DNA from 2 places in the Enterobacter sp. 3U4 genome. Region 1 is predicted to be linked to the other one. Evidence: predicted binding sites of a transcription regulator. Region 1 holds the regulator's gene; the other holds the start of a gene.
The links. The regulator sigma-54, encoded in region 1, starts transcription at its own class of promoters, with help from an activator protein. The targets are predictions, from matches to a motif close to GTTGGCACANNTTTCGCTNT.
Positions count from the first base shown of each region.

Region 2: glnA (glutamate--ammonia ligase) is a predicted target of sigma-54. The motif match lies at 8,324-8,343, and genes of this name have one in related genera.

Region 1 covers NZ_CP136665.1:4,657,855-4,669,768, forward strand. Annotated here, with positions in the region: gene lptG (LPS export ABC transporter permease LptG) at 1-571, shown strand, start outside; gene arcB (aerobic respiration two-component sensor histidine kinase ArcB) at 707-3,040, shown strand; gene elbB (isoprenoid biosynthesis glyoxalase ElbB) at 3,273-3,926, shown strand; gene mtgA (monofunctional biosynthetic peptidoglycan transglycosylase) at 3,923-4,648, shown strand; gene npr (PTS phosphocarrier protein NPr) at 4,688-4,960, opposite strand; gene rapZ (RNase adapter RapZ) at 4,957-5,811, opposite strand; gene ptsN (PTS IIA-like nitrogen regulatory protein PtsN) at 5,857-6,348, opposite strand; gene hpf (ribosome hibernation promoting factor) at 6,431-6,718, opposite strand; gene rpoN (RNA polymerase factor sigma-54) at 6,741-8,174, opposite strand; gene lptB (LPS export ABC transporter ATP-binding protein) at 8,222-8,947, opposite strand; gene lptA (lipopolysaccharide ABC transporter substrate-binding protein LptA) at 8,954-9,508, opposite strand; gene lptC (LPS export ABC transporter periplasmic protein LptC) at 9,477-10,052, opposite strand; gene kdsC (3-deoxy-manno-octulosonate-8-phosphatase KdsC) at 10,049-10,615, opposite strand; gene kdsD (arabinose-5-phosphate isomerase KdsD) at 10,630-11,616, opposite strand; gene RVY89_RS22240 (calcium/sodium antiporter) at 11,630-11,914, opposite strand, start outside.
Region 2 covers NZ_CP136665.1:4,084,932-4,096,845, forward strand. Annotated here, with positions in the region: gene polA (DNA polymerase I) at 1-266, shown strand, start outside; gene spfP (small protein SpfP) at 433-480, shown strand; gene yihA (ribosome biogenesis GTP-binding protein YihA/YsxC) at 578-1,207, opposite strand; gene yihI (Der GTPase-activating protein YihI) at 1,785-2,300, shown strand; gene hemN (oxygen-independent coproporphyrinogen III oxidase) at 2,489-3,862, shown strand; gene RVY89_RS19515 (YshB family small membrane protein) at 3,963-4,073, opposite strand; gene glnG (nitrogen regulation protein NR(I)) at 4,184-5,596, opposite strand; gene glnL (nitrogen regulation protein NR(II)) at 5,608-6,657, opposite strand; gene glnA (glutamate--ammonia ligase) at 6,828-8,237, opposite strand; gene typA (ribosome-dependent GTPase TypA) at 8,616-10,439, shown strand; gene RVY89_RS19540 (autotransporter outer membrane beta-barrel domain-containing protein) at 10,495-11,914, opposite strand, start outside.

The sequences.
Region 1 (11,914 bases):
ACTGGGTGGGGTGAGCATCTACGCTTTCGATGACCAGCGCCGTCTGCAGTCAGTCCGCCACGCCTCTTCGGCGAAGTTTGACGCCGAGCATAAACAGTGGCGTTTATCCCAGGTCGATGAGTCTGACCTGACCGATCCGAAACAGATTACCGGTTCTCAGACGGTAACCGGGACGTGGAAGACCAACCTGACGCCCGATAAGCTCGGGGTCGTGGCGCTGGATCCTGACGCGCTCTCCATCAGCGGTTTACATAACTATGTGAAATACCTGAAGTCGAGCGGGCAGGATGCAGGGCGTTATCAGCTCAACATGTGGAGCAAAATCTTCCAGCCGATGTCCGTGGCGGTGATGATGCTGATGGCGCTGTCGTTTATCTTCGGCCCGTTACGCAGCGTGCCGATGGGGGTGCGCGTCGTGACCGGTATCAGCTTCGGCTTTGTGTTCTACGTGCTTGACCAGATCTTCGGTCCGCTGACGCTGGTTTATGGCATTCCGCCGATAATTGGTGCGCTGCTGCCAAGCGCCAGTTTCCTCCTGATCAGCCTCTGGCTGTTGTTGAAACGCTCCTGAGTGACCTCTCCTCGCTTCCGGTTAACCGGGAGCGAGGCTAATCTCCTGTTTCACCCCGCACTTTTTCTCACAACCTTCAACGCCTCGCCGCGAATTTGAGTATTATTGAGCGATAACGTCGTGAAGGGATCCTCTATGAAGCAAATCCGAATGCTTGCCCAGTATTACGTCGACCTGATGATGAAGCTTGGGCTGGTGCGTTTTTCCATGCTGCTTGCGCTGGCGCTGGTCGTTCTGGCCATTGTCGTGCAAATGGCCGTTACCATGGTTCTGCATGGTCAGGTCGAGAGTATCGACGTCATTCGCTCCATCTTCTTTGGCTTGCTCATTACGCCCTGGGCGGTCTATTTCCTTTCCGTAGTGGTTGAACAGCTGGAAGAGTCCCGTCAGCGCCTGTCTAAGCTGGTCGATAAACTGGAAGAGATGCGCGAGCGTGACCTGAAGCTCAACGTCCAGCTTAAGGACAACATTGCGCAGCTGAATCAGGAGATTTCAGATCGTGAGAAGGCGGAGGCCGAGCGTCAGGCCACCCTGGAGCAGCTGAAAATCGAAATGAAAGAGCGCGAGGTCACGCAGATCCAGCTTGAGCAGCAATCCTCTTTCCTGCGGTCGTTCCTGGACGCGTCGCCGGATCTGGTGTTCTACCGTAATGAAGATAAAGAATTTTCCGGCTGTAACCGGGCGATGGAGTTGCTTACCGGGAAAAGCGAAAAGCAGCTGATTCATCTGAAGCCGCAGGACGTTTACTCTGAAGAGGCGGCGGCCAAGGTCATGGAGACCGACGAAAAAGTCTTCCGCCATAACGTCTCGCTGACCTATGAACAGTGGCTGGATTACCCGGACGGACGCAAAGCCTGCTTTGAGATCCGTAAGGTGCCGTACTATGACCGCGTGGGCAAACGCCACGGCCTGATGGGCTTTGGTCGCGATATCACCGAGCGTAAGCGCTATCAGGATGCTCTGGAGCGCGCCAGCCGCGACAAGACCACCTTTATCTCCACCATCAGCCACGAGCTGCGTACGCCGCTAAACGGCATTGTCGGGCTGAGCCGTATTCTGCTGGATACCGACCTGACCGCAGAGCAGGAAAAATACCTCAAGACTATCCATGTCTCAGCGGTCACGCTGGGTAATATCTTCAACGATATTATTGATATGGATAAGATGGAGCGCCGTAAAGTTCAGCTTGATAACCAGCCGGTTGATTTCACCAGCTTCCTTGCCGATCTCGAAAACCTGTCCGGCCTGCAGGCGCAGCAGAAGGGACTGAGTTTTGTCATGGAGCCCACCCTGCCGCTGCCGCATAAAGTGGTGACTGACGGCACGCGGCTGCGCCAGATCCTGTGGAACCTGATCAGCAACGCGGTGAAATTCACCCAGAAGGGGCAGGTGGCGGTGCGTATCCGCTATGACGAAGGCGACATGCTGCACTTCGAGGTGGAAGACTCCGGGATTGGTATTCCGCAGGAGGAGCAGGACAAAATTTTCGCGATGTATTACCAGGTGAAAGACAGCAACGGCGGGAAACCGGCGACCGGAACAGGCATTGGCCTGGCGGTCTCTAAACGTCTGGCGAAGAGCATGGGCGGTGATATCACCGTAGCCAGCCAGCCGGGCAAAGGATCGACCTTCACGCTGACGGTCCATGCGCCGGCGGTGGCGGAAGAGGTAGAAGATACCTTTGAAAATGACGATATGCCGCTGCCTGCTCTGCACGTCCTGCTGGTGGAAGATATTGAGCTGAACGTGATCGTGGCGCGCTCCGTGCTGGAAAAGCTGGGCAACAGCGTGGATGTCGCGATGACCGGTAAAGCCGCGCTGGAGATGTTTAAACCCGGCGAATACGATCTCGTTCTGCTGGATATTCAATTACCGGATATGACCGGGCTGGATATCTCGCGCGAGCTGACGCGTCAGTACGCGGCCGACGAACTGCCGCCGCTGGTTGCGCTGACGGCGAACGTGCTGAAAGATAAAAAAGAGTATCTCGATGCTGGTATGGACGATGTACTCAGCAAGCCGCTGGCGGTGCCTGCTCTGACCGCTATGATCAAAAAGTTCTGGGATACCCATGATGAAGAGGAGAGCACCATGACGTCTGTTGATAGCGCAAAAGCCCAAACGATTCTCGATACCGCGATGCTGGAGCAGTACATCGATCTGGTCGGCCCGAAACTGATTACCGACGGTCTGGCGGTGTTCGAAAAAATGATGCCGGGCTATCTGAGCGTGCTGGAATCCAACCTGACGGCGCGTGACCAGAAGGGGATCGTAGAAGAAGGTCATAAAATTAAAGGTGCCGCCGGCTCGGTTGGCCTACGCCACCTGCAGCAGCTGGGGCAACAGATTCAGTCGCCGGATTTACCTGCATGGGAAGATAACGTGGGTGATTGGGTTGAAGAGATGAAACAAGAGTGGCAAAACGATGTTGCGGTGCTTAAAGCCTGGGTCGATGCCAGAAAAAAATGACCCCGGCTTAACCGGGGTGCGCGAATACTGCGCCAACACCAGGGAAATCGTGGCTGCGCCTGTTTTTTAAAGTTATTTTCGAAAGGGCGCTGCCTGAAAAATTTAGGCCGCACGCAGATAAGATAGCAAATCTTAAATGGTTTGTTACATGAATCAGTGAAATGTGTGAAGCATAGCGTTTTAATCAAAATTATTAATGTGCTTCAGCAAGTTGCAGAAAAGGATTGTCATGATGAAAAAGATTGGTGTCGTGCTGAGCGGATGCGGTGTTTACGATGGTTCTGAGATACATGAAGCCGTAATCACGCTGCTGGCCCTCGCAAAGCACGGTGCAGAGGTTATTTGTTTTGCGCCAGACAAAAATCAGGCGGATGTGATTAATCATCTCACCGGCGAGCCGATGGCGGAAACCCGTAACGTACTGGTTGAAGCCGCGCGTATTGCGCGAGGCGATATCCATCCTCTTATTCAGGCAGACCCTAAAGAGCTTGATGCGCTCATTGTGCCGGGTGGGTTTGGCGCGGCCAAAAATCTCAGTTCTTTTGCCGCGCAGGGCGCGGAGTGTCAGATCGAACCTCATCTCAAAGCGCTGTCGCAGGCCATGCATGCGGCAGGGAAACCGCTGGGCTTTATCTGTATCGCACCGGCGATGCTGCCTAAGATTTTTGATTTCCCGCTGCGCCTGACCATCGGGACGGATATTGATACTGCGGAAATCGTTGAGGAAATGGGGGGCGAACACGTTCCGTGCCCGGTGGATGATATTGTGGTTGATGAAGATAATAAAATTGTCACCACGCCTGCGTATATGCTGGCGCAGAATATTGCGGAAGCGGCCACGGGGATCGAAAAGCTGGTCGCCCGCGTGCTGGTGCTGGCTGAATGAGTCGTCAATCCGGTGCTGGCGCGTGGGTAAAACGTACCCTGTTACGCATCGTTCTGGTGCTGGCGGTGTTTTGGGGCGGTGGACTCGCCCTGTTCAGCATTATGCCGGTTCCGTTCTCGGCCGTGATGGTTGAGCGTCAGCTCGGCGCGTGGCTCAGCGGCGATTTCGGCTATGTTGCCCACTCTGACTGGGTGCGCATGGACGAGATCTCACCGTTCATGGGGCTGGCGGTCATCGCGGCGGAGGATCAGAAATTCCCGGAGCACTGGGGGTTCGACGTGGCCGCGATTGAGAAGGCGCTGGCGCATAACGAACGTCATGAAAATCGCGTGCGCGGCGCGTCAACGTTGTCGCAGCAGACTGCCAAAAATCTGTTTCTGTGGGACGGCCGTAGCTGGGTGCGAAAAGGGCTGGAGGCGGGGTTGACCCTGGGGATGGAAACGGTCTGGAGCAAAAAACGCATTCTGACCGTCTATCTCAACGTCGCTGAGTTTGGCGATGGCGTTTTTGGCGTGGAAGCTGCCGCGCAGCGTTATTTCAATAAGCCAGCCAGCCGTCTGAGCATGTCAGAAGCAGCGTTATTGGCCGCCGTTTTACCGAACCCTATCCGCTTTAAAGCCAGTGCCCCATCAGGATACGTGCGAAGCCGTCAGGCGTGGATTATACGCCAGATGAATCAGCTGGGCGGAGAGGGTTTTATGCAGCGTAATAATCTAATGTAGGGCGGGTAAGCGCAGCGCCACCCGCCGAAGGGGCGAACGTTAGTCTTCGTCAAAGCCGGCGTTAAACAGGGCAATCACCGCCGCCAGCGCTTCCTCTTCCTGGGGGCCGGTAGCTTCGACTTCAATCTGGCGCCCTTTGGCGGAATCCAGCATCAGCAGGGCGATCACGCTGTTCGCTTCCGCTTCGGTACCTTCGTCATTCCGCAGCAGAACTTCTGCATCGAAACCCTGCATTAGCTCAAACAGCTTCATCGCCGGGCGGGCGTGCATACCCAGCTTGTTGGTGATCTCAACGGTCTGTTTTACGGTCATGTTTTACGTTTTTCCAGCGTGCGATGACGGGACTGAACGTTCTTCCCGCGCGAGCGGAAATAGTCGGCCAGCTGTTCGGCGATATAAACCGAACGATGTTTACCGCCGGTACAGCCAATCGCCACCGTCAGGTAGCTACGATTGTTTGTCTCCAGCATAGGTAACCATAGCTCAAGGTAGCTTCGCGTCTGGTAGATAAAATTGTGAACTTCTGTGTGCCGGTCGAGGAAGGCCGCGACGGGTTTATCCAGACCGGTCATTGGGCGCAGCTTCGGATCCCAGTGCGGGTTCGGCAGGAAGCGCACGTCGAAAACGTAATCCGCATCAATCGGAATACCGTGCTTAAAGCCGAAGGATTCGAACACCATCGTCAGTTCACGCTCGCGTTTACCCAACAGCCGGGTACGCAGCATTTCCGCCAGCTCGTGAACGGACATCTCAGAGGTGTCGACAATCAGGTCGGCACGAGAACGCAGCGGCTCCAGCAGGTCGCTCTCTTCATCGATCGCGCTCTCCAGAGAGAGGTTCTTACTGGAAAGCGGGTGCAAGCGACGGGTATCGCTGTAGCGACGGATCAGCGTATTGCGGTCTGCATCAAGGAACAGCAGCTGAGGCGAGAACGCATCAGGCAGGTTGCTCATGGCCTGTTCGAAGATCTCTGGCGATTCCGGCATGTTACGAACGTCGATACTGACGGCGGCAGAGGTTTGTCTCTCTGCAAGCGTGCGGGCCAGATCGGGCAACAACACGACCGGCAGGTTATCTACGCAGTAAAAACCCATGTCTTCCAGCGCGCGCAGAGCAACGGATTTCCCCGACCCTGAACGGCCACTGACAATCATCAGCACCATGTTCCGTTTCTCCTCAGGACAACAGATGTGAAGGCCATCTCCTGGTTATGCATCATCCTGATTGCCTTCTGCTTCAGTGATAATTTGATAGAGCTCTTCATCACTTTGAGCCGAGCGCAGTCGACGGCAAATGGTTTTATCAGCCAGACGCTTGGCGACCAGCGACAGTGTATACAGATGGGTTTTCGTCTGGTCAGCAGGAACCAGCAGCGCGAAGAGGAGATCGACGGGCTGGTTATCAATGGCATCGAAGGCGATCGGTGTTTCAAGCTGCACAAACACACCGACGGCACGCAGGGTATCCTCTTCCAGTTTGCCATGCGGGATCGCGATGCCGTTGCCGATACCGGTACTGCCCATCTTTTCACGGGTCAGAATCGCTTCGAACACCACCTGCGGCGGCAGGCCCAGCTGTTTTGCGGCCAGTTCACTGATGATCTCCAGCGCACGTTTTTTGCTCTGGCAGTGAACCGCACTGCGGGTACATTCCTGGTTAAGGACATTGCTCAGTTGAAGAGCGGAATCGTTGTTCATCATAATTTCACCTAAGCGCTAACTGTACAAATGGCCTGTTGTGTTTCACAACAGGCCGTCCTGCACCCGTTAACTGCCCGGACAATTAGTGTTGTTTCAGTTTATCTTTATGTTTATTGAGCTGTCGTGCAAGCTTATCAATCAAGCCGTCGATAGCAGCGTACATGTCTTGCCCTTCCGCACTGGCATGCAGTTCACCCCCGTTAACATGCAGGGTGGCATCCGAGATATGAGTCACTTTCTCCACTTTCAACACAATATAGACCTGATTGATCCTTTCGAAATACTGCTCGAGTTTTGCAAACTTCGCGTTCACAAAGTCGCGTAAAGCCTCAGTAATTTCGACGTTTTGTCCAGTGATGTTGAGCTGCATAGTGTCTTCCTTATCGGTTGTGTCAGACCAGCTGTTTACGCTGGTTGGACGGCGGAATGGATAAAGACTCTCGATACTTCGCAACAGTACGACGTGCCACCATAATACCCTGATCGGACAGCATGGTGGTTAACTTACTGTCGCTCAGTGGCTTCGCGGGGTTCTCCGCGGCGATCAACTTCTTCACCAGGGCACGAATGGCCGTTGACGACGCTTCGCCGCCGCCCTCGGTATTCACATGGCTGGAGAAGAAATACTTAAGCTCAAATATACCGCGTGGACTGTGCAGATACTTCTGCGTGGTGACACGGGAAATGGTTGATTCATGCATCTCGACGGCCTGAGCGATATCCGCCAGTACCATCGGTTTCATATACTCTTCACCCTGCTCAAAGAACGCCTGCTGCTGTTCGACAATACAGCGGCTGACGCGTAGCAGCGTATCATTTCGGCTCTCCAGACTTTTGATCAGCCATCGCGCTTCCTGAAGATTGCTACGAATATATTGATTATCGGAGTCGTTACGCGCGCTGGTGCACATGGAGGCATACTGCTGGTTGATTTGCAGGCGAGGGATGCTGTCTGAATTCAATTCAACTACCCAGCGGCCGTTGTGTTTTCTGACCAGCACATCCGGGATCACGTACTCGGGTTCGCTGGTCTGGATCGACTGACCGGGGCGCGGATCGAGCGACTGAATCAGATTCACCGCTTCTTTCAGCACCTCTTCCTTCAGGCGCGTAACGCGCATCAGGGTGCGGAAATCGTGGTTTGCCAGCAGATCCAGATGATCGCTGATGATTAAACGCGCCTCGTCGAGCCATGGCGTCTCTTTGCTGAACTGAGAGAGCTGGATCAGCAGGCAGTCGCGCAGATCTTTTGCGGCTACGCCTACCGGATCGAAACGCTGGATGCGCTTCAGAACGGCTTCAACTTCCTCAAGCTCAATCTCATCGTCGCCCATGCTTTCCAGAATATCGTCCAGCGTGACGGTCAAATAGCCGGTGTCGTCAACGGCATCGACAATTGACGTAGCAATCGCGCGGTCGGTATCGGAGAAGGGGGTGAGTTCCACCTGCCACATCAGGTAATCCTGCAGCGACTGGGTGGTTTCTCCCTGATAGACCGGTAGCTCATCGTCCTGGTAGTCTGCACGCGTACCGGAAGGGGTTCCGGCCGTGTAGATTTCATCCCAGCTGGCATCAAGCGGAAGCTCGTCGGGCATCTCTTTTTGTTCGAGTGCATCCGCAGTGTCGAGCGCTTCTGTATCCTGTGACTGCTGAGTGTCTACCTCGTCATGAAGATCGGTTTGTTCCAGCAGAGGGTTGCTGTCCAGCGCCTGCTGGAGCTCCTGCTGAAGTTCTAACGTGGACAGTTGCAACAGGCGAATTGCCTGCTGTAGCTGCGGCGTCATTGCCAGTTGTTGGCTGAGCCTTAATTGCAAACCTTGCTTCATGTTCAGAGCATTTTTCTCCGGTTCGGCGTTACGTTACCTCTACCCTATCAGAGTCTGAAGTCTTCCCCAAGATAGACGCGCTTAACATGATCGTCTTCGAGGATCTGCTGCGGCGTACCGTGGGCGATCAGATTGCCCTGGCTCACAATATACGCGCGTTCGCAAACGGCCAGCGTTTCACGGACGTTGTGGTCGGTGATCAGGACGCCAAGCCCGCTGTCGCGCAGGTGTTCAATGATTCGTTTGATGTCGATAACCGAGATCGGGTCAACGCCAGCAAACGGTTCATCCAGAAGGATAAATTTCGGATTTGCGGCCAGCGCACGCGCAATCTCAACGCGACGGCGTTCCCCGCCGGAGAGTGCCTGACCGAGGCTGTCGCGCAGATGCTCAATGTGGAACTCTTCCATCAGCTCGTTGGCACGATCCTGACGCTGTTCACTGGTCAGGTCGTTACGAATTTGCAGGACCGCCATCAGGTTATCGTAAACGCTGAGACGACGGAAAATGGAGGCTTCCTGCGGCAGGTAGCCGATCCCGCGACGCGCGCGCGCGTGCAGCGGCAGAAGGCTGATGTCTTCATCGTCAATGATAATGTTGCCGGCATCGCGCGGCACAATGCCAACGACCATGTAGAAGGTGGTGGTTTTACCCGCACCGTTAGGGCCAAGCAGCCCTACAATTTCGCCGGAGTTGACGGTCAGACTGACATCTTCTACGACACGGCGGCCCTTATAGGCCTTCGCGAGATTTTTTGCAGTTAATGTTGCCATAACGAATTAGTTACTCTTCTTCTGTGCCGGGGCCTGGCCTTTGCCTTTGTCCTGCAGCTGCGACGGAACCAGTACGGTCGTGACGCGTTTGCCTTTCTCGCTGGAGGCCTGCATTTTTTGCTCTTTCACCAGATAGGTGATCTGGTCGCCGGTAATGTTGCTGTCCAGCTGTTCCAGATACGCATTTCCGGTCAGGATGACCAGGTCCTTCGCCAGCTCGTAGTGCATATGCGAGGCGTGGCCTTTCACCGGCTTGCCGTTGTCCTGCATCTGGTAGAAGGTTGCCGGGTTGCCGTAACCATCAATGATCTCTTTGCCCTGCTCGCCACCCGGACGGGTCACGACCACTTTGTCGGCGTTAATTTTGATGGTGCCCTGAGTCATGACGACGTTACCCGTGAAGGTGACGACGTTGCCCTGCATATCGAGAGACTGGGTATCAGACTCGATATGGATCGGTTGGTCGGTATCGCCCGTAACAGCAAGCGCGGGGAGACTGGTCGCCAGCATCGCGCTGGCGATAATTACTTTAAGGCTGAGTTTGTTTGTTTTGAATTTCATAGGAGGTTCTAACCTTTTCAATCAGCTCGGCGTTCTTGCTGCGTAAGTTCCCGCGCATTCTCAAACCGCTGGAATTAAATGTTGTGCCATACAGTGTGACCAGATCCTGCGAGGTCACGTCCTGGGTTACCAGGTTAATCTGGGCATTATCCGTCGTAATTTTTCGCAGTTGCGAGTCAGCGGTCAGGGCGTTGACTTCAACGTGACCATACAGATAAAGCATACGGTCATTTGTCAGTTTTGCCCGATCTGACTTAATTGACCACGTCGGAACTTTGTCCTTATCAAATGTGGTCATGACAGGCTGGGTAAACCACGAAATACCGTCATCTGAAAAATATTCAACATGCTGGGCAATCAGGCGATAGTTCAGCGCGCCTTCCGGGCTGTAGACCACGGTGTCGCTGTGATCGCTTTTATAGGTTGGATCGTTATTGTTGACCACTTCCGTTTGCGTATCGTCGCGATCGGCAAGGTTCACGCCAATCAATACCAGTGCGACAAGCGAAAGCAAAATGATAATCCAGCGTCTGGTTTTACTCATATCGATTGCCCTTTGGCCTCATCAAGCTTGCCCTGCGCCAGCAAAAGCAGATCGCAGACTTCACGTACGGCACCACGGCCCCCGTTGATGTGGGTAACGTAGTCAGCGCGTGGGATCAGCAGCGGATGCGCATCGGCAACGGCGATGCTCAGCCCGACTTCAGCCATCACGGGCCAGTCAATCAGATCGTCCCCGACGTAGGCCACGTTTTCCGGTGCGATAGCCAGTTTACCCAGTAAATCCTTAAACGCCGCCATCTTATCGGACTGACCCTGATACAGATGGGTAATTCCTAAGGTTTCACAGCGGTCTTCTACCAGTTTAGCTTTTCGCCCGGTGATGATAGCCACCTCAATACCTGAGGTGAGCGCACAGCGGATACCGTAGCCGTCGCGTACGTTAAACGCTTTCAGCTCTTCACCATTATTGCCCATGTAAATCAGGCCATCGGAAAGTACGCCATCCACGTCCAGGATGAGCAGACGAATATTTTCCGCCTTTGCCATCATCTGGGTGCTGACCGGACCATAACAGGTTGCAAGGGATGCACCCGCATTACTCATTGTCTTATCCTTCATTACACTACGCCTGCGCGCAGCAGATCATGCATATGTACCACACCCAGCAACTGGTCGCCATCGGCAACCATCACTGAGGTAATGTGACGGGACTGCATCAGGTTCAGCACATCTACGGCCAGCGTACCCGGACGGACGCGGATACCGCCCGGCGTCATCACGTCGGCAATGCCGAGCGTGCGGACATCTACACCCATGTCGAACACGCGACGCAGGTCGCCATCGGTGAAGATCCCCTGAATTTTCATCAGATCGTCGCACACGACCGTCATACCCAGATTCTTACGGGTGATTTCCAGCAGCGCATCACGCAGGGAGGCTTCTTTACTGACGTGAGGGATCTCGTCCCCGGTGTGCATAATATCGTTTACCCGAAGCAGAAGCTTGCGCCCCAGCGCGCCGCCCGGGTGGGAAAGCGCGAAATCTTCCGGCGTAAAACCGCGGGCTTCGAGCAGCGCAACGGCAAGCGCATCACCCATGACCAGCGCGGCGGTGGTGCTGGACGTCGGCGCCAGGCCGAGCGGACAGGCCTCCTTGGGCACTTTCACGCAAAGATGAATATCGGCTGCCCGCGCCATGCTACTTTCCGGACGGCTGGTCATGCAAATAAGCGGCACCTGTAGTCGCTTCAGTACCGGGATCAGCGCCAGAATTTCATTGGACTCACCGGAGTTAGACAGCGCGATGACGATATCCTGCGGCGTGACCATACCCAGGTCGCCGTGCGCGGCTTCCCCCGGGTGTACAAAGAAGGAAGAGGTTCCGGTGCTGGCAAACGTTGCCGCCATTTTGCGTCCAATGTGGCCGGACTTGCCCATCCCCATCACCACGACTTTTCCGGCACAGTAGAACATCTTCTCACATGCCAGACTAAAATCCTGATTAATGTACTGATCTAACTGCGCCAGACCTTCACGTTCAATCTCCAGAACCTCTTTGCCCGCTTTCTGAAAGTCAAAATCCGGCTGCAATTCTATTTGCGACATAATGCGTTTCCGTTTACCCAGAGAGAAGAGGCGAGAGCCAGTACAGCATCGCCATCCATACGATAAATCCACCCGTCAGCAGCGCGCCTGCGCCTTTGCCGATCTGTCGTTGCCGCCGCCAGCAGAGCAGGGCAAATATCACGCTGACCAATAACATCACGCCGTAGTCTCGTGAAAACGCCAGGGGATTAAAGGGCCCAGGCGTAATCAGGGCCGGCAGACCCATCACGATGGCGATATTAAATATGTTGGAACCGATGATATTACCAATGGCAATGTCATCCTCACCTTTACGTGC
Region 2 (11,914 bases), 570 kb from region 1:
GTGCGGCGATCAACGCCCCGATGCAGGGTACTGCGGCGGACATTATTAAACGTGCAATGATCGCCGTTGATGCCTGGCTTGAAGCAGAGAAGCCCCGCGTGAAAATGATCATGCAGGTGCACGATGAACTGGTATTTGAAGTGCACAAGGACGACCTGGACGCCGTGTCGAAGAAGATCCACGAACTGATGGAAAGCAGCATGACGCTGGACGTGCCGTTGCTGGTGGAAGTAGGAAGTGGTGAAAACTGGGATCAGGCTCACTAACGGTTTTTCGCATAACGCGCTATTTATGTAAGTTTGCAACATAAGAAGGCGCGTTTTGTGACGATCATTAGAATTCCCTATGTAAAGAATGAAAAAAAACTACAAAAAGTGCTTTTTCTGCAGCACAAAAAGGGGTAGAGTTATCGGCGTAGGGTACAGAGGTAAGATGTTCTATCTTTCAGACCTTTTACTTCACGTAATCGGATTTGGCTGAATATTTTAGCCGCCCCAGTCAGTAATGACTGGGGCGTTTTTTATTGCGGCAAAGAAATCTTCGGGCAAAAAAAGCGCGGCCATCGCCGCGCCCGGTATTACTCTTCTTCCGCTTCCGTCGCGGGTTCCAGCTCGCTAAACCAGGTGTCGAGCTTCTGACGCAGCTTGTCCACGCCCTGCTTTTTCAGCGAGGAGAACGGTTCAACCTGCACATCACCATTGAACGCCAGCACCGCTTCGCGAACCATATTCACCTGCGCTTTGCGCGCGCCGCTTGCCAGCTTATCGGCTTTCGTCAGCAGCACCAGCACGGCGATATCGCTTGCTACAGCCCAGTCGATCATCTGCTGATCCAGATCTTTCAGGGGATGGCGAATATCCATCAGCACCACCAGACCTTTCAGGCACAGACGTTTTTCCAGGTATTCACCCAGCGCACGCTGCCACTTGATTTTCATCTCTTCCGGTACCTGCGCGTAACCGTAGCCCGGTAAGTCGACCAGGCGTTTGCCCTCTGCGACTTCAAACAGGTTGATCAGCTGGGTACGGCCAGGTGTTTTTGAGGTACGCGCCAGGCTCTTCTGATTAGTCAGCGTATTCAGGGCGCTGGATTTCCCCGCATTGGAGCGGCCAGCAAATGCCACTTCAATACCGGTATCAGAAGGAAGGTGGCGTATATCGGGCGCACTGGTGACAAAATGCGTCTGTTGGTAGTTCCAGGTAGTCACGTGGTCGTCTCCAAAATCGTAATCTGAGGGGGATTATACCCGAATGCAGGCAAAAGGCTTTTCTGATTGCTATGCCCTGTAGGCGAATGCCCTAACCGGTGTGAGAGATCGGCCAGAGATGCTATGGGAGATTTCAGAGAATTCGCAGGCTTTAAAAAAGACAAACTGTTTTAAATCATAAGCTTATTTTCGGGTAATTGTCTGAAAATCTCTTTTTGTACCGTTTCGTTGCTTGTTAGTTTATGCGAACAATGTAAAGTGTGCGTCAGGGCGAGGAAGCCATCAGGAAATCGACTTAAGGATTAGGGTCAGGAGCGCCAGGAGGCGAAGACGCAGGATTGTCAGGATGACCAGCGCCTGGAGGCGTTTTAACAGGAAAGGGAACCGTATCACGGACGGTATTAGCCAAGGGATAAACAGGGTTTGTTGTTGGCAAACATGGAATGTCTGACCCGCTAAGGGTTGTGAGTCAGGAAAAAAGGCGACAGATTGCTCTGTCGCCTTTTTTCTTTGCTTGCTTTCTGCTAGATTTCGCCGCAATTCTATACTGAAGAAAACGACTTAAAGATAAAACATCATGAAAAAACCAACCTCCGCTGCGGGCGCGAAACGCCCTGCAAAAGCACGCCGCAAAACGCGCGAAGAACTGAACCAGGAAGCGCGCGACCGCAAACGCGACAAAAAACATCGCGGTCATGCTGCGGGTAGCCGTGCCAACGGTGGTGGTGCAGCGGGCGCTTCTGCAAAAGGCAAACAGCAGAAAGACCCTCGTATCGGCAGTAAAACTCCCATTCCACTGGGCGTGACAGACACCCCGGTCACTAAGCAGCACAAACCAAAGAGCGAGAAACCTATGCTTTCACCGCAGGCTGAGCTGGATTTGCTGGAGAACGATGAGCGCCTGGACGCGCTGCTGGAACGTCTTGAAGAGGGTGAAACCCTGACCGCGGAAGAGCAGTCATGGGTGGATGCCAAACTGGATCGCATCGACGAGCTGATGCAGAAGCTGGGCCTGTCTTATGATGACGAAGACGACGAAGAAGAAGACGAAAAGCAGGAAGATATGATGCGTCTTCTGAAGGGTGGAAACTAACATTTGCACCCGGCAGGCGCGATAGTCCTGCTTATAACCCTTCCGGTTATATGTTATCTGGTGTGGTTATTCGTTAAACTACGGCGGTTGTCGCGGCGACAGAAGTGGCTGCGCACCCGAATGATGGCCCGCAATGGGGTCAGAACGGGCCGCCGTATACGAACGCGACACCAACGGAAGGAGTGAGCATGTCAGCACCAACTATCGACTGGGATTTGGCCCTAATCCAGAAATATAACTATTCCGGGCCGCGTTATACGTCATACCCCACCGCGCTGGAGTTCTCCGATGCCTTCGGCGAGAGGGATTTTCAGCAGGCTGTTGCACGCTATCCTGAGCGTCCGTTGTCGCTCTACGTCCATATTCCGTTTTGCCACAAGCTTTGCTACTTCTGCGGCTGCAATAAAATCGTGACCCGGCAGCAGCACAAAGCCGATCAGTATCTTGACGCGCTCGAACAGGAAATTGTGCATCGCGCGCCGCTGTTTAAAGGCCGTCACGTCAGCCAGCTTCATTGGGGCGGCGGTACGCCAACCTATCTGAATAAAGCGCAAATAAGTCGCCTGATGAAGCTTCTGCGCGGCAGTTTCAGTTTTAACGCCGACGCTGAAATCTCGATCGAAGTCGATCCGCGTGAAATTGAGCTGGATGTACTGGATCACTTACGCGCGGAAGGCTTCAACCGCCTGAGCATGGGCGTGCAGGATTTCAATAAAGAGGTTCAGCGTCTGGTGAATCGCGAGCAGGACGAAGAATTTATCTTTGCCTTACTCAATCACGCGCGTGAGATTGGCTTCACCTCGACCAATATTGACCTGATTTACGGCCTGCCAAAGCAAACGCCGGAAAGCTTCGCCTTCACCCTGAAGCGCGTGGCCGAACTCAACCCGGATCGCCTGAGCGTCTTTAACTACGCGCACCTGCCGACGTTGTTTGCCGCCCAGCGCAAAATCAAAGATGCCGATCTTCCTTCTGCCCAGCAGAAGCTGGATATCCTGCAGGAAACCATCACCTCGCTGACCGACACCGGCTATCAGTTTATCGGGATGGATCACTTCGCCCGTCCGGATGACGAGCTGGCGATTGCTCAGCGTGAAGGGGTCCTGCACCGTAACTTCCAGGGCTACACGACCCAGGGCGATACCGATTTGCTGGGAATGGGCGTCTCTGCCATCAGCATGATCGGCGACTGCTACGCGCAAAACCAGAAAGAACTGAAGCTGTATTACCAGCAGGTTGATGAGACGGGCAACGCGCTGTGGCGCGGCATCGCATTAACGCGCGACGACTGTATCCGTCGCGATGTGATTAAGGCGCTTATCTGCAACTTCCGTCTCGATTTCAGCGAGGTGGAAGCGCAGTGGGAACTGAACTTCATCGATTATTTTGCGGAAGACCTGAAGCTGCTGGCGCCGCTGGCGAAAGACGGGCTGGTGGATGTGTCGGACAGCGCGATTGAGGTCACGCCAAAAGGACGTCTGTTGATCCGTAATATCTGCATGTGCTTTGACGCGTATCTGCGTCAGAAAGCGCGTATGCAGCAGTTCTCGCGGGTGATTTAAGCGGCAATGTCGGGTGGCGCTTCGCTTACCCGGCCTACATTTCACGCGTTTGTAGGCCGGGTAAGGCGAAGCCGCCACCCGGCTTTTCATTGACAGCTCGTTAGCTAAACAGCCCAACCAGCGCCGCACACAGCACCGCCGCAACGGCGGTTTGTGGCGTGTGGCTTTCAGCGGCTCCGCTAGAGAGCATATTCACGAATGTTTCCAGCATGATGTTCACCCCCAATTTCCGGGCACGATCATACAAAACTCATCGGAACAGTAAAGCGCAAAATAACGGCAATTTGCGCTCAATTAATCACCTTTACACAAGGGCGGATATTACTCCATTCCCAGCTCTTTCAGCTTGCGCGTCAGGGTATTACGTCCCCATCCCAACAGGCGAGCGGCTTCCTGCTTGTGGCCCTGCGTATGACGAAGCGCGGTAGTTAACAGCGTACGCTCCATCTCAGGCTGCGCTTCAGACAGCAGGTTTTGATGACCGGAACGCAGGGCACGGTCGGCCCACTGCGCCAGCAGCGTCGCCCAGCTGTCCGGCAGCGCGTGACCGGTGGTGCTTTCAGGCGCGGTCGCTTCAAACAGCTCGGCCGGTAAATCCTGAATCAGCACTTCCTGCCCGGCAGCCATCACGGTTAACCAGCGGCAGGTGTTTTCCAGCTGACGCACGTTGCCCGGCCATGCCAGGCGCGTCAGAGCGGCATCGGTTTCCGGGTGAAGCTGCTTGGCCTCCACGCCCAGCTCGCGGGCGGCTACCTGCAGGAAATGACGCGCCAGGCGGGGAATATCTTCCCGGCGTTCACGCAGCGGCGGCAGATGAACGCGAATGACGTTCAGTCGATGGAATAAATCCTCACGGAATTTGCCTTCCTGCACGCGCTGCTCCAGATTCTGGTGGGTCGCGGCGATGATGCGCACGTCCACCTTCACCGGCGCGTAGCCGCCAACGCGGTAAAACTGCCCATCTGCCAGCACGCGCAGCAGGCGGGTCTGAACGTCCAGCGGCATATCACCGATCTCATCCAGGAACAGCGTACCGCCGTCTGCCTGTTCGAAGCGTCCCTGGCGAATGGTATTTGCGCCGGTAAACGCCCCTTTTTCGTGCCCGAACAGTTCGGATTCAATCAAATCCTTCGGGATCGCCGCCATATTCAGGGCGATAAACGGCGCTTTTGCCCGTGGGCTATGGCGATGCAATGCATGCGCCACAAGCTCTTTACCGGTTCCCGATTCACCGTTAATCAATACGCTAATGGACGAGCGGGACAGACGGCCAATAATGCGAAATACGTCCTGCATCGCCGGCGCTTCGCCGATAATGTCTGTCGTTGGCCCAAAATCGGGCGCGTGGCGCGGCTGTTGCTGCTCCTGATAGTGGCTAATCGCGCGCTCAACCAGCGCCACCGCTTCGTCGATATCAAACGGTTTGGGCAGATAATCGAATGCCCCTTGCTGATAGGCGCTCACCGCGGCATCCAGATCGGAGTGGGCCGTCATTATGATGACCGGAAGCATAGGGTGGCGTTGTTTGATCTGCTTTAACAGCGCCAGCCCGTCCATGCCCGGCATGCGAATATCCGACAGCAGAACATCGGGCGTTTTGGTGGTGAGTGCGTCGAGCACTTCGCTGCCGCTCTCAAACGTCGTGCAGCTTAATCCCGCCCCCGTGAGCGCGCGTTCAAGCACCCAACGGATGGAGCTATCGTCATCGACTACCCAGACTATCCCTCGTTGCATAAACGTCACCTTTATTTTTTAATCGGCAGGAAAACCGAAAACTCGGTATGTCCCGGCCAACTGGTAAATTCAATTTTTCCAGAGTGTTGATCGATCAAACTGCGGGCAATGGATAAGCCCAGGCCGGTTCCGCCTTCGCGACCGCTTACCATCGGGTAGAACAGGGTGTCCTGCAGATGCGATGGAATGCCGGGCCCGTTATCCTCGACGTCGATTCGTGCCGCAAGCCGATAGCGCACGCCGTGTAACGTGAGCTGGAAGGCGGTACGGGTGCGTAAAATAATCTCGCCCCCTTCAGGCCCCAGCGCCTGCAGGGCATTGCGCACAATGTTCAACAGGACCTGCTCAATCTGATCCGGGTCATGAGCCAGTTCCGGCAGGCTTGGGTCGTAATCGCGCACCAGCGTGACGTTCTCCGGCAGCTCCATCGAGACGAGCTTCACCACCCGTTCAGCCACTTTATGGATGCTTTCTGTGACGTGCATTCCCGGCTGCTGTGGCCCGAGAAGACGGTCAACCAGATTCCGCAGGCGGTCCGCCTGCTCGATGATGACGTTGGTGTACTCCGCCAGCGCAGGGTCGGGCAGCGCCTTGGTCAGAAGCTGCGCCGCACCGCGTAATCCACCCAGCGGGTTTTTGATTTCATGCGCCAGACCGCGCACCAGGTCACGGGCGGCAATTTGCTGTGCATGCTGAAGCTGTTCCTGGCTCAGTCGCCGCTGATTATCCATCGGCGCCATTTCCAGCAGGATCAGGCCTTCAGGAAGACGTTGCGCGGTCAGCGACAGAATGTGCGAACGCCCGTCGATCACCAGCGTCACTTCGTTATCGGTGAAGCCCTGGCCTGCCTGTAAACTTTCCTGCATCAGGCCAATATTCAGCGAAAAATAGCTCAGGAGTTCCGGAAGCGGGGTGCCGAACAGTTTGCGTGCGCTTTGGGCGAGCAGCTGCTGTGCCGCAGGGTTGGCGTAATGAACGGCCAGCTCGTCATCGACCAGCAATATGCTGTTAATCAAAGAATTGAGGATCTGCCCAGCATCGGGCAGCGTGCCAGTTGCCATTCAGCAGTCTCCTGGAGTCGTATGCACTAATTTAGTGCAGTATAGCGTTTTCGGCGTCAAAAGCGCGTGAGATCAGATTGTTGGTGGAGAAAAAAGCCCATCCGGAGATGGGCTAAAAGTTTCCACGGCAACTACTCCCGGCGTTTGTCACGCCGGGTAAAACAACTTAATTAAACGCTGTAGTACAGTTCGAACTCAACCGGATGCGGAGTCATACGCACGCGGTCGTTCTCTTCAGTGCGCAGCGCGATGTATGCATCGATAGCGTCGTCAGTGAATACGCCACCTGCGGTCAGGAACTCGCGGTCTGCGTCCAGCGCCTGCAGGGCTTCTTCCAGAGAGCCTGCAACCTGTGGGATCTCTTTCGCTTCTTCTGGCGGCAGGTCGTACAGGTTTTTGTCCATCGCTTCGCCCGGGTGGATCTTGTTCTTGATACCGTCCAGACCGGCCATCAGCAGTGCTGCGAAGCACAGGTATGGGTTAGCCGCTGGATCCGGGAAGCGCACTTCGATACGACGCGCTTTAGGAGATGCCACCACCGGAATACGGATAGAAGCAGAACGGTTACGCGCAGAGTAGGCCAGCATCACTGGCGCTTCGTAGCCCGGGACCAGACGCTTGTAGGAGTTGGTGGTTGGGTTCGCCAGGGCGTTGATCGCTTTAGCGTGTTTGATTACGCCGCCAATGTAATACAGCGCCTGCTCGGACAGACCGGCATATTTGTCGCCAGAGAACAGGTTGGTGCCGTTCTTGGACAGAGACATGTGGCAGTGCATACCGGAACCGTTATCGCCAAACATTGGTTTTGGCATGAAGGTCGCGGTTTTACCGAAACGGTGCGCAACGTTGTGCACAACGTATTTGTAGATCTGAATTTCGTCCGCTTTTTTGGTCATGGTGTTGAAGCGGGTAGCCACTTCGTTCTGACCCGCTGTCGCCACTTCGTGGTGGTGCGCTTCAACAACCAGGCCCATCTCTTCCATCACCAGACACATGGTGGAACGAATGTCCTGTGCAGAGTCGACCGGAGGAACCGGGAAGTAACCGCCTTTCACGCCAGGACGGTGACCTTTGTTACCGCCTTCGTATTTGGTGGAGGAGTTCCATGCGCCTTCGATGTCGTCGATAGCCACGTGGGAGCCAGAAATAGAGGCACCGAAGCGGATGTCATCGAACAGGAAGAACTCTGGCTCTGGCCCGAACAGAACGGTGTCTGCGATGCCGGTAGAACGCAGATACTCTTCAGCGCGTTTCGCGATAGAACGTGGGTCGCGGTCGTAGCCCTGCAGCGTGCCTGGCTCGAGGATGTCGCAACGGATGATCAGGGTTGGTTCTTCGAAGAACGGATCAATGACCGCAGTGGTCGCATCTGGCATCAGAACCATGTCGGATTCGTTAATGCCTTTCCAGCCGCCAATGGAGGAGCCGTCAAACATTTTGCCTTCTTCGAAGAATTCGGCGTTCACCTGATGAGCAGGGATTGTGACGTGCTGTTCTTTACCTTTGGTATCGGTGAAGCGCAGATCAACAAACTTCACTTCATGTTCGTTCAGCATCGTCAAAACGTGTTCAGCGGACATACTTAACTCTCCAGATTGGTCATTGTCGTCGTGGTAACGAGGTCTTCAATTTCTGTTTGTACTGGCTGTTGCCATGTATTTTTTATAAAGCGAAATCTGTGCCAACTTTTAAAACACCCCAAAAAGGCGTTATCATGCGCACCATAGTGCAAAAGGGCTGCACCACAATGGATTTGTTGCACCAGTATAGTGCTTCAATGTGAACATTGAGCACCATATTGGTGCAATTTACGTTAAAGTGCCCTTTTACCGCTCCGTGAAAGCGATCACAAAGCATCTCTGCAATACTTGTTTGCGGGGGATGTTTGTGATCCTGTTTTGTAGTGCGATTAATCCGTGTACAATAACGCGCTATTTCTAAATGCCTGAGGCAAAGTTGTGATCGAAAATTTGCGTAACATCGCCATCATCGCGCACGTAGACCATGGTAAAACTACCCTGGTTGACAAGCTGCTGCAGCAATCCGGTACGTTTGATGCGCGTGCCGAAACCCAAGAACGCGTGATGGACTCCAACGATTTGGAGAAAGAGCGTGGGATTACCATCCTCGCGAAAAACACCGCGATTAAATGGAATGACTACCGTATCAACATCGTTGATACCCCAGGGCACGCCGACTTCGGTGGTGAAGTTGAACGTGTAATGTCCATGGTAGACTCCGTTCTGCTGGTCGTTGACGCAATGGATGGCCCAATGCCACAGACGCGCTTCGTGACCAAAAAAGCTTTTGCCCATGGTCTGAAGCCAATCGTTGTTATCAACAAAGTTGACCGCCCTGGCGCGCGTCCTGACTGGGTTGTTGACCAGGTCTTCGACCTGTTCGTTAACCTCGACGCGACCGACGAGCAGCTGGACTTCCCTATCGTTTACGCTTCTGCGCTGAACGGTATCGCAGGTCTGGACCACGAAGACATGGCTGAAGACATGACCCCGCTGTATCAGGCGATTGTTGACCGTGTTCCTGCGCCAAACGTCGATCTCGACGGCACCCTGCAGATGCAGATCTCTCAGCTCGACTACAACAACTACGTTGGCGTAATCGGCATTGGTCGCATCAAGCGCGGTAAAGTGAAGCCGAACCAGCAGGTCACTATCATCGATAGCGAAGGCAAAACCCGTAACGGTAAAGTTGGTAAAGTACTGACTCACCTGGGTCTTGAGCGTATCGAGAGCGACATCGCTGAAGCGGGCGACATCATCGCTATCACCGGTCTGGGTGAACTGAACATCTCCGACACCATCTGCGATCCGCAGAACGTCGAAGCGCTGCCAGCCCTGTCCGTTGATGAACCAACCGTATCCATGTTCTTCAACGTCAACACCTCTCCGTTCTGTGGTAAAGAAGGTAAGTTCGTTACCTCTCGTCAGATCCTTGACCGCCTGAACAAAGAGCTGGTGCACAACGTTGCGCTGCGCGTTGAAGAAACCGAAGACGCTGATGCATTCCGCGTTTCGGGTCGTGGTGAGCTGCACCTGTCTGTTCTGATCGAAAACATGCGTCGTGAAGGTTTCGAAATGGCGGTTTCCCGTCCGAAAGTTATCTTCCGCGAAATCGACGGCCGTAAACAAGAGCCGTTCGAAAACGTGACGCTGGACGTTGAAGAGCAGCACCAGGGTTCTGTGATGCAGGCTCTGGGTGAGCGTAAAGGCGACCTGAAAAACATGAATCCAGATGGCAAAGGCCGCGTACGTCTCGACTACGTGATCCCAAGCCGTGGCCTGATCGGCTTCCGTTCAGAGTTCATGACCATGACTTCCGGTACCGGTCTGCTGTACTCCACCTTCAGCCACTACGACGACGTTCGTCCGGGCGAAGTGGGCCAGCGTAACAACGGCGTGCTGATCTCCAACGGTCAGGGTAAAGCGGTTGCGTTTGCGCTGTTCGGTCTGCAGGATCGCGGTAAGCTGTTCCTGGGTCACGGTGCTGAGGTTTATGAAGGCCAGATCATCGGTATTCACAGTCGCTCTAACGACCTGACCGTAAACTGCCTGACCGGTAAGAAACTGACCAACATGCGTGCGTCCGGTACTGACGAAGCAACGGTTCTGGTTCCACCGATCAAGATGACTCTGGAGCAGGCTCTGGAATTCATCGATGATGACGAACTGGTTGAAGTGACTCCACAGTCAATTCGTATCCGTAAACGTCACCTGACCGAGAACGATCGTAAACGTGCTATGCGCGGTGCGAAAGAAGACTAATACGGTCAAATCCGTAGTAAAAAAAGCCGCTGATTTCTCAGCGGCTTTTTTGTTGTTATTTGAAGCTGTATTTCACCCCCAGCATCCCCTGGGTATCGCTGTAGCCTTTGTCGCCTATCTGCTGAGCCACATTGCCCCATACGCTAAGCTGCGGCGTAATCTGCCCCTCTACGCCTGTCTTGAGTTCACCGATATTGCGAGTGCCGCGCATTTCATTGCTAACGTCATCCATGCGGATACGCGTGGTCTGGGTATTGTGGATCCAGTTCGCCTCGATAAACGGCTGGAAGGTACGGGATTTATCGTCGTCAATCGCGTTATGTCCGCTGATATAGGCCTTCACGCCGAGACGTGTCATCAGGTTCCCGTGAGTCTCGTCTTTCACCCGCGTGCCGTTGCGCTCGCGATGGTCGTCAGCCTGCACGTCCATCCAAACGGCCTGCGCCTTCGGTTGGATCCAGTAGCTGTTGCGACCGCTTTCGCCCACCTTAACGCTATAGCCTGCTTCTACAGAGGCGGTCACGCCGCTGGAGCGATAGTTTTCAGTGGCCTGATCCTGCCCCATCACCTTATTGTCGAACCAGTTATACAGCATCCAGCTATCCACGTAGGTACCACTTTTATCCACGTCGTTTGCGTACCAGGTCCCGTACAGACCGACGCTATAGCCATTCACTTCACCGCGTGAGTGATAGCCGGTCAGGCTGGAGGCGCTCCGGCTCTGGCTGTTGCCGTAGCCCGCCATCAGACCAAGATGCCAACGGTCCAGGCCGTCGGTGCTCCACTGGGCAACATCGCCACCCAGCTGCAGCACGTATCGATTGGCGGTCGTTTTTAACTGGCCGCTGCCGTCTCTGAAACGCGTATGGCCGCCGACGTTACGCATCCACAAGCTCGTTACTTTCTGCTCGCCGGTGAGCATGTCGGTGTACTGCGTTTCACCCAGACGGTCATGCAGGCGGGTCATAAACAGCGTATTTGCCGCATAGCTGTTTGCCAGATAGCTCCCAAATTCCGGACGATACTGATGCTCGCTTTTCGGTGGTGCAGGCTGTGGGACGGGCTCTTGCGGCGGAATCACCGGGTCGACGGGTGGGTCCACTGGGTCAACAGGTGGATCTACCGGGTCGACAGGTGGGTCAACAGGGTCAACAGGCGGATCTACCGGGTCAACCGGTGGATCAACGGGCTCAACCAGGCTGGTCAGAAACCAGTTTTTACCTTTTTGCACAACGTTATAGTCATAGCCCCCCGCCACGATACGGCTGGCCTTCTCAAACGTCCCATCAGAGTTGCCGCCAACGCTGACAATTTCAATCCCTTCTACGGTTTGCGCGCCAGCACCGCCAATGTTATTCACTTCCACGCCGGTATGACCGGAAGAGTTGCCTTCAACGATCAGTTTGTCCGTTTCCGAGGTATCGTCAAACAGTACGGTATTGAAAACCAGCTTGCCGCCGTTGCCGATAAAATCA